Regions from separate parts of the Variovorax rhizosphaerae genome, predicted to be linked through region 1. Evidence: predicted binding sites of a transcription regulator. Region 1 holds the regulator's gene; each other region holds the start of a gene.

The links. Region 1 encodes sigma-54, which starts transcription at its own class of promoters, with help from an activator protein. Its sites were predicted from a motif close to TGGCANGNAANCTGCTTT; they were not measured.
Region 2: WKW82_RS01020 (pilin) is a predicted target of sigma-54. The motif match lies at 1,924-1,941, and genes of this name have one in related genera.
Region 3: WKW82_RS13475 (outer envelope protein) is a predicted target of sigma-54. The motif match lies at 1,177-1,194, and genes of this name have one in related genera.

The regions. Positions count from the first base shown of each region.
Region 1 is NZ_JBBKZT010000010.1:213,192-216,463, forward strand. It holds gene WKW82_RS22280 (ATP-binding response regulator) at 1-863, shown strand, start outside; gene rpoN (RNA polymerase factor sigma-54) at 1,076-2,668, opposite strand; gene lptB (LPS export ABC transporter ATP-binding protein) at 2,679-3,272, opposite strand, start outside.
Region 2 is NZ_JBBKZT010000001.1:235,725-238,996, forward strand. It holds gene WKW82_RS01010 (IS110 family RNA-guided transposase) at 1-851, opposite strand, end outside; gene WKW82_RS01015 (hypothetical protein) at 1,115-1,318, shown strand; gene WKW82_RS01020 (pilin) at 1,360-1,839, opposite strand; gene WKW82_RS01025 (3',5'-cyclic-nucleotide phosphodiesterase) at 2,085-2,891, opposite strand; gene WKW82_RS01030 (CHASE2 domain-containing protein) at 2,918-3,272, opposite strand, start outside.
Region 3 is NZ_JBBKZT010000005.1:429,477-432,748, forward strand. It holds gene WKW82_RS13470 (AraC family transcriptional regulator) at 1-96, opposite strand, end outside; gene WKW82_RS13475 (outer envelope protein) at 310-1,122, opposite strand; gene imuA (translesion DNA synthesis-associated protein ImuA) at 1,337-2,164, shown strand; gene WKW82_RS13485 (DNA polymerase Y subunit UmuC family protein) at 2,133-3,272, shown strand, end outside.

The DNA of each region.
Region 1 (3,272 bases):
TCGCGCTGGGGCCGATGCTGCGCGAACTGGCCCGCCACTCCACGCGCGTGCGGGTGCGCTGCCCCGCCAGCGCGCTGGCCTGGACCGATGCCGTGGCGCTGCGCCGCGTGCTCGGCAACCTGACCGACAACGCGCTCAAGTTTGCGCCGCAAGGCCGCGTGCTGCTGGCGGTGCGGCGCGGCCACACCGGCGCGACGTGGCGCGTGGAGGTGCGCGACAACGGCATCGGCATTGCGCCGGACATGCAGCAGCGCGTGTTCGGCGACTTCGAGCAGATCGGCAACGTGGAGCGCAACCTGCAGCGCGGGCACGGGCTGGGCCTGGCCATCGTGCGCCGACTGGCCGATCGTCTGGGCTTCCAGGTCACGCTACGCTCGGCGCCGGGGCGTGGCTCGGTGTTCGGCTTCGAACTGGAGGCGGCGCCAGCCGACCTGGTGCTGCCGGAAAGCACCGGCGCCGAATCGAACGCCGTCCACGTGCAGCCGCTGCGCCCCGGCCTGGCCGTGCTGGTGGTGGAGGACAACACCGTGGTCGCCGACAGCATCGCCGCGCTGCTGCGCCACTGGCTCGCGGAACCGCGCGTGTATGCCAATGCATCGGAAGCGCTGGCGCTGGCGGACTTGGATTCGATCGACGTGGCACTGTGCGACATCCGGCTGCCAGGCGACCTGGACGGCGTCGCACTTGCGGACCTGCTGCAGAACCAGCGGCCGGACCTGACGATCGCGCTGGTGTCGGCGGACATCGAGCCGGTGACGCAGCGGATGGCAAGGCAGCGGGGGTGGCATGCGTTGCGGAAACCGGTGCAGGCGGCGGAACTTCGGGCGGTGTTGGCGGCTGCACAGGCGGGAGTTCACCCTTGACTCCCATGCAATGGCAATGTGCATGCGAACTCCTGACACCCGCTCCTGAGGGGCCACAGGATTGACGGCCCAAGGGGCGCCGCCGACCGTCCATTTGCGTTAGGTCGACCGCCTCGACTGACTTCAGGCAGGCAACCGCATCCGCCAAGCCGGTCGGGCGCCAACGCCAACGCCAACGCCAGCACCCGTACCGGCGCCAGCGCCAGCGAGTCCTACAGCGCCTTGCGCAAATTCGCAGGCGCAATCCGCAGCGCCTCGCGGTACTTCGCCACCGTTCGGCGCGCGCACTCGATCCCCTGCTCCTTCAGCATGTCCGAGATCTGGCTGTCCGACAGCGGCTTCTTGATGTTCTCGCTGGTCACGAACTGCTTGATCAGCGCCCGCACCGCCGTGCTCGATGCGTTGCCGCCCGTCTCCGTGCCCAAGGCCGAGCCAAAGAAGTACTTGAGCTCCACCGTGCCGTAGGGCGTCGCCATGTACTTGGCGGTCGTCACGCGGCTGATGGTCGATTCATGCAGGCCGAGTTCGTCGGCGATCTCGCGCAGCACCAGCGGACGCATCGCCAGTTCGCCGTGCACGAAGAAGTTCTTCTGCCGCTCGACGATGGCATTGCTCACGCGCAGGATGGTGTCGAAGCGCTGCTGGATGTTCTTGATGAACCAGCGCGCCTCCTGCAGCCGCTGCGACAGCGCCTGGCTGCCCTCGCCCTTGTGCGCCTTCAGCGCGCCGGCATAGATGTCGTGCACGCGCAGGCGCGGCATCACGTCCGGGTTGAGCATCACGCGGAACTTGAGCGAGGCGCCACGGCCGGTGCGGGTGACGATCACGTCCGGCACGACCACGTTGCGCTCGACGTCGACAAAACGCCGGCCCGGCTTGGGCTCCAGCCGCGCGATGAGCTGCATCGCGCCGCGCACCAGGTCTTCGTTGCTCTTGGTCAGCGTGGCCAGGCGCTTGAAGTCGCGGCGGGCCAGCAGCTCCATCGGCAGCTTGCAGATGGCGATGGCGACCTTGCGCACTTGCGCCTCGTCCTCGCATTCATCTTCATCGGCCAGGGCACGCAGCTGGATCGCCAGGCATTCGCCCAGGTCGCGCGCACCCACGCCGACCGGCTCCAGGCTTTGCAGCAGGCCCAACGCCATCTGGAAGCGATGCACCAGTTCGTCGAATTCGTCGTTGTCGTTGCCGGCCAGGCCGGAGGCCAGCGCGGGCAGCGAGTCCTCCAGGTAGCCGTCGTCGTTGAGCGACTCGATCAGGAAGCTCAGCGCGGCGCGGTCGGTTTCGTCCAGGCGCAGGCCCAGCGCCTGTCGGTGCAGGAAGGCCTGCAGCGACTCCTGGCTGCGCGCCAGCTCGGTGGCGTCGGCGCGCTCGTCACCGCCGAGGTTGTTGGCACGCGCGGGGGCGTCGCCGCCCCATTCGCTGTCGTCGGGCACCATGTCGACGGTGCCGTCGCCACCCCAGTCGGGCTCGCCGTCGGAGACGCCGTCGGCGGCCGCATCAGCAGTGGCTGAATCCGCGTCGTTCGATACCGTGGCCGCTGCGGTCGCCGGGCCGTCCGCCCCATTGGCGGCAGGCGGGGTGGCGAAATCGTCGTCACGCGGCGGTGGCGCGTCGGCGGTCTCGAGACCGAACTCTTCCCGCACGGCCTCCTCCGCGGTGCGCTCGAGGAACGGGTTGTCGTCGAGCATCTGCTCGACTTCCTGGCTCAGTTCCAGCGTCGACAGTTGCAGCAGCCGGATCGACTGCTGCAATTGGGGCGTCAGTGCCAGGTGCTGCGATACGCGCAGCGACAGGCCTTGCTTCATGCCGAGGCCCCTACATTCTGAAATGCTCGCCGAGGTACACCCTGCGTACCTCCGCGTTGTCGACGATCTCCGAAGGCGTGCCTTGTGCCAGCACTTGCCCGTCGCTGATGATGAAAGCGTGATCGCAGATGCCCAGCGTCTCCCGCACGTTGTGGTCCGTGATGAGCACGCCGATGCCGCGCCCCTTCAGGAAGCTGATGATCCGCTGGATCTCGATCACCGCGATCGGGTCGATCCCCGCGAAGGGCTCGTCCAGCAGGATGAAGCGCGGCTGCGTCGCCAGCGCCCGCGCGATTTCCACGCGCCTGCGCTCGCCGCCCGACAGTGACAGTGCCGGGGAATCACGCAGATGTTCGACGCGCAAGTCGGTCAGCAGCTCGCTCAGGCGCTCCTCGATCCGGGCCTTGCCCAGTGGCACGCGCTTTCCGCCTGGATTGGTTTCGAATTGCAGTTCGAGCACGGCGCGGACGTTCTGCTCGACCGTGAGCTTGCGGAAGATCGAGGCCTCCTGCGGCAGGTACGACAGGCCCATGCGCGCGCGGCGGTGGATCGGCATGTGCGCGATCGGCTCGCCGTCGATGGTGATGTCGCCGGCATCGGCCCG
Region 2 (3,272 bases), on a different contig from region 1:
TGCCCCGGTGTGGCGAAGCGCGACATATCGATGCCGATTTCGGAGACCACCACATTCGCGTTGACGCTGCTCAAGCCGGGCATCGTGCTCAACAGCTTGGCGGCGGCTCGAAACGGCTCGAGCCCCAGGCCCACCTCCTTTTCGATGTCGGCGATGGCCTTGTCCAATGCGTCGATGTGGCCCAGGTGCAGCTTGAGCATGAAACGATGGTGCGCGCTGGCGCGCCCGCGCAGCGCTTCAATCAGTTCGCTACGGCTGGCCTTGACGCGGGTCGTGATGCAGGAGGCCAGGCGTTCGGCATCGCTCTGACCCTCGATGAGGGCTTGCAGGACTGCGCGTCCGCCCTTGCCCAGGATGTCGCTGATCACGACGCTGAGCTTGAGGTTGGCATCCTCGAGCACCTTCTCGATGCGCTGCACGTGCGAGGCACGCTCGCGCACGAACTGCTTGCGGGTACGCGTGAGCGAGCGAAGCTCCTGCACGGCAACGGGTGGCACGAAGCTGGCCCGGATCAGCCCATGCGCGAGCAAGTCCGCCAGCCACATCGCGTCGTTCACGTCGGTCTTGCGCCCGGGGACGTTCTTGACATGCGCGGCGTTGGCCAGGACGAGCTCGAAGTGACCTTCCAGCACGTGCCATACCGGCTTCCAGTACACGCCGGTGGCCTCCATGCCCACGTGCTCGACGCCGAAGGAGTCGAGCCAATCGGTCAGGGCCAGCAGCCCCGAGGTCGTGGCGTGGAAGGTGCGCACTTCCTGCAACGGAGGGCCGTCGCCGGCAATGCGTACGCACGCCACCACGGTCTCCTTGTGCACATCCAGACCTGCGCAGCGCGGATAGATGACTTCCATGATTGCCTCCGTGTCGCGGCGACATCGGCGTGCGGCCCACGTTATCGGAGTCTGAAATGCGTGCTCAGGGGCGCCAAGCCCCAGGCGACAGTACGGGGTGCTCGTGAGGCCGCGGGTCCAACTGAAATACGGGTTCGAGGCACCAAGTACAAACCGACCTCTGTGCCGGACGCCGCGCTCGAATTACACATCCGTTTCATGCGTCGCGGAAGACGCGCCAGCGTCATCGAAAACTGATATGAAGGGTCGGGCTTGAATCTTGTTTGGTCGGTCTTGGAACCTCAGTTCTGCGGAAATCGTTCGACGACCTGGTTGACGATCCTGAAGGATCAAAAACCGTTGCAAAGTACGCCGTCCAGAAACTCGGTATTCCCGATGCCATCACCGGCAATGCAGAGTTGAACCGCTGGCTTACAGGCAACTGGAAAATCAGCGAGGACTCGCGGCCGGCCCCGCTGAACAAATGAAAAAGCCGCCCGGAGGCGGCCTCATTGAGAGCGCTGGTGGATCAGCCCTTGCACGATCCCGGCAAGTACCGCTTATCGAGCGGATTCGTGGCAGCCGGGCCGCACTTCCACGATGCGATCGCCTTGCCGCCATCGGTGGTCGGGGCGAGCGCCGTAGTGCCCGCTGCGTCCATGTACGGGGTCAGGCTGATGGAATTCGTTGTTGCACTCGTGGTGCCGCCGAGGTTGGTATTGTTGCCCACGACGGTGATTTGACCGGCCGTGCCAACCGAACCCGAGGTCACGTATTTAGTGGCCGTGAAGGTGCATGGCGTCGCTGCGAGCGCTGTGACGACACTGGGGGTTGGCGAGGACTGCACCAGCTCAGTCACTGACGTGCGACACGACGACGCGGCATCGATCATCTCTGCGACTTTCGCGCGCACTGTGTAGTCTTGATAGGCCGGCAACGCGACTGCGGCCAGGATACCGATGATCGCCACGACGATCATCAGTTCGATCAGGGTGAAGCCCTTTTGCACACTGCGTGAGATAGACCTTCGATTCATTCGCTTACTCCAGTTTGGTTGAGAGAGGCCCGGGAGCCTCCCCGGAGCGGATTCCTGATTGCAGCATCTGTGCCAGACAGCGGCAACCTTGTCCCAAGGCACTTCGGGAGCGGATCTGTTGACATTCCCCTTACAGGATCTGACGTAACACGCCGGCTGAGCCCCACACCTCGTGACATTTTTTGTCAATCGACCCAGTTACGTCAGTACCGGCGCGCTCAAAGTGTCAGCACCGCAGCCGCCTTCAACCACCGAATATCCCGCGGATCCACCTTCTTGGCCTTCCATCCCGCCGACAGCGCATCGATCTGGCTCATGATCTCTTCGGTTTCGGCCGGCTTGGTGTGGGTGATGTAGATGGGGTAGTTCTTGCCAGGCCCGATCTGCGCCAGTTCATGGGCCAGCGTGGTGGGCGAAAGGTGCAGGCTGCGTCGTGCCAATGCCTGTTCCCGGTTGCTGAAGGCCGTCTCGATCACCAGGATGCCCACGTCGAGCTGGTTCACGCGATTCCAGAAGGGTTCGTTGCGTTCGGTGTCGCCGCTGAAGACCCAGTGCCGCGTGCCCTTCGCGCAGCGGACCGCGTAGCCGCAGGCCGGCACGGTGTGCACGGCCGGCAAGACCTCGATGTGCTTGGGCTGGCTGCTGCCCAGTTGCAAGGTTTCCCCGATGGTGACCGGATGAAAAGTGACGAAAGGCGAGTCGGTGCTGGGGATGCTGGCGAAGTCCGGCCAGATCACGTTGTTGAAGACGTGCGCGCGCAATGCCTCGATCGTGGCGCGCAGCGCATGCACGCGCAGCGGCTTGGTGCGCAGGCTGGCCACGGTGTCGAGCATCAGGGGCAAGGCAGCGATGTGATCGAGGTGCGAATGGGTCAGCAGCACATCGTCGATGCTCGCCATTTCTTCCAGGGTGAGGTCACCCACGCCGGTGCCGGCGTCGACCAGGAGATCGTTGTCGATCAGGAACGAGGTCGTCCGGCAGTCCTTGGCAATGGCGCCTGAGCACCCCAACACTCGCACCTGCATCTTGCAGCCGCCTCTTCTCTTGAACGCTATTTGGAATCGAACCGGGTTGCGCCGTCCCATTCCGGGTCAAAGGGCCGCAACTTCATTGAGGCTAAACGCTCGGCATACAACCGGTAAAGGACTTTTTTGGCATCCCGCGCCAGCAACAAGTCCAATGCTGTCTGCGCTTCGTCAGGCTGTTGCGTTTGGTACGCCCCCAGCATCCGGGTCCATAGGCGGAGATGATTTTCCTCGTCCTCGGTCATCCCGGCCGCGCGGCCTGCGGGCGAATAGATGGTGACGGCCTGGTGCCGACCCTTGACGCGCACCCGGTCCAGTTCCTGCCACGCGAAGAGGGGGGCCGCCTGCATGGTGGCCTCGCTGGCGACGACGGTTTCGCCG
Region 3 (3,272 bases), on a different contig from region 1:
GCCGGCGGTCTGCTGCTTGACCACGTCGGGATCGTCGGAAACGAACATCGGGGACTGGCAAATCGGCTGCATTTCCGAACTGAACCACGCTTCCATGAAGTGCCCTTCGCACTGTGCCGCCGCAGCGGAATTGAACCGATTTTTCGCGTCGAATTATAGGAAGCGGGTCACGCCGCTTTCATAGGGTCTGTATTGACCCACCCCCGAAGCGCCTGCGGCGCCTCCCCCTCGAGGGGGCGCACCCAGTGGCCCGGCAAAGCCGGTTCCACGGGTGCTCCCGAACAGCACGGACGGCATACGTGTTGGCGCTTAGAAGTGGTATTCGGCGCGGATCTGCGGCGTCTTGGCGAGCGAGCCCGGGACGCTGCTCGGGTTGCCGAACTTGTTGCGCCAGTACTGGTATTCCAGGCCCACGCGGAACTTGTTCTTGCCCCAGTTCAGCGGCACGCCCGCGTCGTACCAGAGGATGCCGTCGAAGTTGGTTTCCGGCCGCGTCGGGTTGCCGAACTCGTCCGGGCCCTTGGCCGCGATCCAGTTCAGGTAGCCCTCGAAGGACAGGTTGGTGTCGCCCAGCGGGATCGCCCAGGTCACGCTCAGGGCCGGGTGCGTCTTGTAGTAGTAGCGGCGGTCGATGCTGTTCGGCTCGTTGCTTTCCCACAGGGCCAGCACGCCGATGTTGAGGAAGCCGGGCACGTCCATCATGACCGTCGGGCCGAGCACGACCATCTGCTTGCGCGAGGCGTAGCCGGGGTCGTTCTTGTGGTTCCAGTCGAAGCCGCTGGTGATGCCCAGGCCGCGCACCGGGCCGAAGGCGAAGCTGCTGCCGGTGATCTTGGCGAGGTCGAGCGTGTTGCGGTAGACGATGTAGGTCTCGGTCGCATCGCTGTCCTTGCTGTCGGACTTCAGCACGTCGATGTTGAGGTAGTTGGTGCCGTACTTGAAACCGTCGGCATGCGTGAAGTTGACGATGTTCTTGGCGATGTCCTGCTTGTTGTAGGGCTCGCGGAACTGGGTGCCATAGCGGTAGCCGACGGAGGTGTCGCTCCAGTCGAAGAAGTCGGCGTGGGCGAAGGAACTGGCGAAGGCGAGGGCGGCGAGCGCGGAGGCTGCTTTGAATTTCATCGGGGAACTGTTGTTGGAGATATTGAGAAAGCGCTGTAGGACGCGACACATCTGGTTGCAACATCTGTGCCAAAACTGACCGGTGGGTCAGTAGTGATTGTAAGACTTGTAAGGGTATACCCTTGTGTCGACCTCCCGGGCTCGACGGAACTGTCAAAAAAGAAAAACCCGGCGGCTCGAAATACTGTATAAAAATACAGCTATCGATTCCATCATGGGCCTCCTTTCCCTCGACCCTTTCTTGACTTCCGGGCGTCACAACGTCTGGCGCGGCGACGAACTCGGCGGCGCTGACGCTCAGATTGTCGCCACCGGCCACGCCGCCCTGGATGCGCAGTTACCCGGCGGTGGCTGGCCCGTCGGCGCGATGACGGAGGTGCTCCAGTCCGCGCCCGAGGCCCACGTCTGGCAGTTGCTGCTGCCCGCGCTGGCGCAGGCGGTGCAGGCGCGCGGCGGGCCGGTCGTGTTGATCGGTGCGCCGCAGGAGCCCTTCGGGCCGGCGCTTGCGGCCGGGGGCTTGCCGGTGGAGGCCTTGATGTGGATCCAGGGGGAGGCCGCGGGCGCCCGCCTGTGGGCCTGCGAGCAGGCGCTGCGTTGCGCCGACATCGCGGCTGTGCTGGCCTGGCTGCCGCAGGCGCGGGTGGGTGAGTTGCGGCGGCTGCAACTGGCGGCTGCGCAGCATGAAGGGCTGCTGTTCGTGTTCCGGCCGGAGTCCGTGGCTCAGAACGCTTCGCCTGCGCGGCTGCGCCTGCAGGTGGTGCCGGAATCGGAAGGCCGGATGCAGGTCCAGCTCCTCAAGCGCCGCGGTCCGCCACTCGCGGCGCCCCTCACGCTGCCAGCGCGCAATGGGCGCATGACGGCACTGTTGGCCGCCAGCCAGATGCGCCGCAAGGCGCGGCTGCAGCAACTGGGCGGAGTGGCGGTGGAGGCGGGGGCGACGGTGGTGAGCATCGCTCTCGGGAGGCAGCGAGGACTCGAAGTGCCGGGCGTTTTGGGGAAGGGGGTGCACCGTGCACTGGATCGCCCTGCGCTGGTCGCCTGAGCCAGGTCTTCCTCGGGATGCGCTCGGCTGGTGGGCGCTGCAATTCACGCCGCGCGTCACCTGGCTGGACGAAGGCTTGCTGCTCGAAGTCTCTGCCTGCGAACGCCTGTGGGGTGGCCGACTTTCGTTGATGCGCCAGATTGCCGCGTCGAATCCGTCAGAAGCGCGCTTGCAGCGGGTTCACGGCGCTACCAGCCTCATCGCGCTGGCCCGCCTTCGCATGTTCGCCCGCGGCCAGAAGCCGCCCGCCGATGTGCCGGCCGCCTTGCCGCTCGACACCCTCAGCGCGGCGCAACCGCACCTCGACGTGCTGGCCCGTCTTGGCTGCCAGACCTGGGGCGATGTCGCGGCGTTGCCGCGTGGCGGGCTGGCGCGGCGTTTCGATGCAAGCGCAGTGAAGGGTTCGGCCCGGGATCGCATGACCCTGCGCGAAGCCCTGGACATCGCCTGGGGCCTGCGCCCCGACCAGCACACCTGGCTCACGCTGCCCGACGTGTTCGAGCAGAAGCTGGAACTGCCCGCGCTCGCCGAAACCGCGCCCGAGCTCATGTGGTCGGCCAACCGCCTGCTGTCCGCCCTGCAGATCTGGCTGCGCGGCCGCCAGCGCGGCGCGGTCGCGCTGGAACTGGAATGGACGCTCGACCTCAAGCGCTTCAACGGCGTCGACCTGCCACCGCACCAGCACATCACCGTGCGCACGGCACAGCCCACGCAGGACATGGCGCACCTGCGTCGCCTGATGAGCGAGAAACTCGCGCTCACCCAGCTCGCCGCCCCTGCGAGCTGGCTGCGCCTGCGCACGCTGGAGACTGCGCCATGGGCCGGCACCAGCACCAGCTTCCTGCCCGAGGACTCACGCAAGGGCGACAAGCTGCATGAACTGGTCGAACGCCTCAGCGCACGGCTCGGCGCGCAGCAGGTGCTCGTGCCGGTGACGCAGGCCGACCATCGGCCCGAGGCCATGCAGGCTTGGCAGCCGGCGCTTGGCCGCCCCCCCGCCGCCAAGCCCGCCTTGCAACCCGATGGCCTCTATCCCCCCTGGCTGCTGCGTCAACCCCTGCCGCTGGAAATTCGCGGCGGCCATCCCTACTACCGCGGCAAGCTGCGT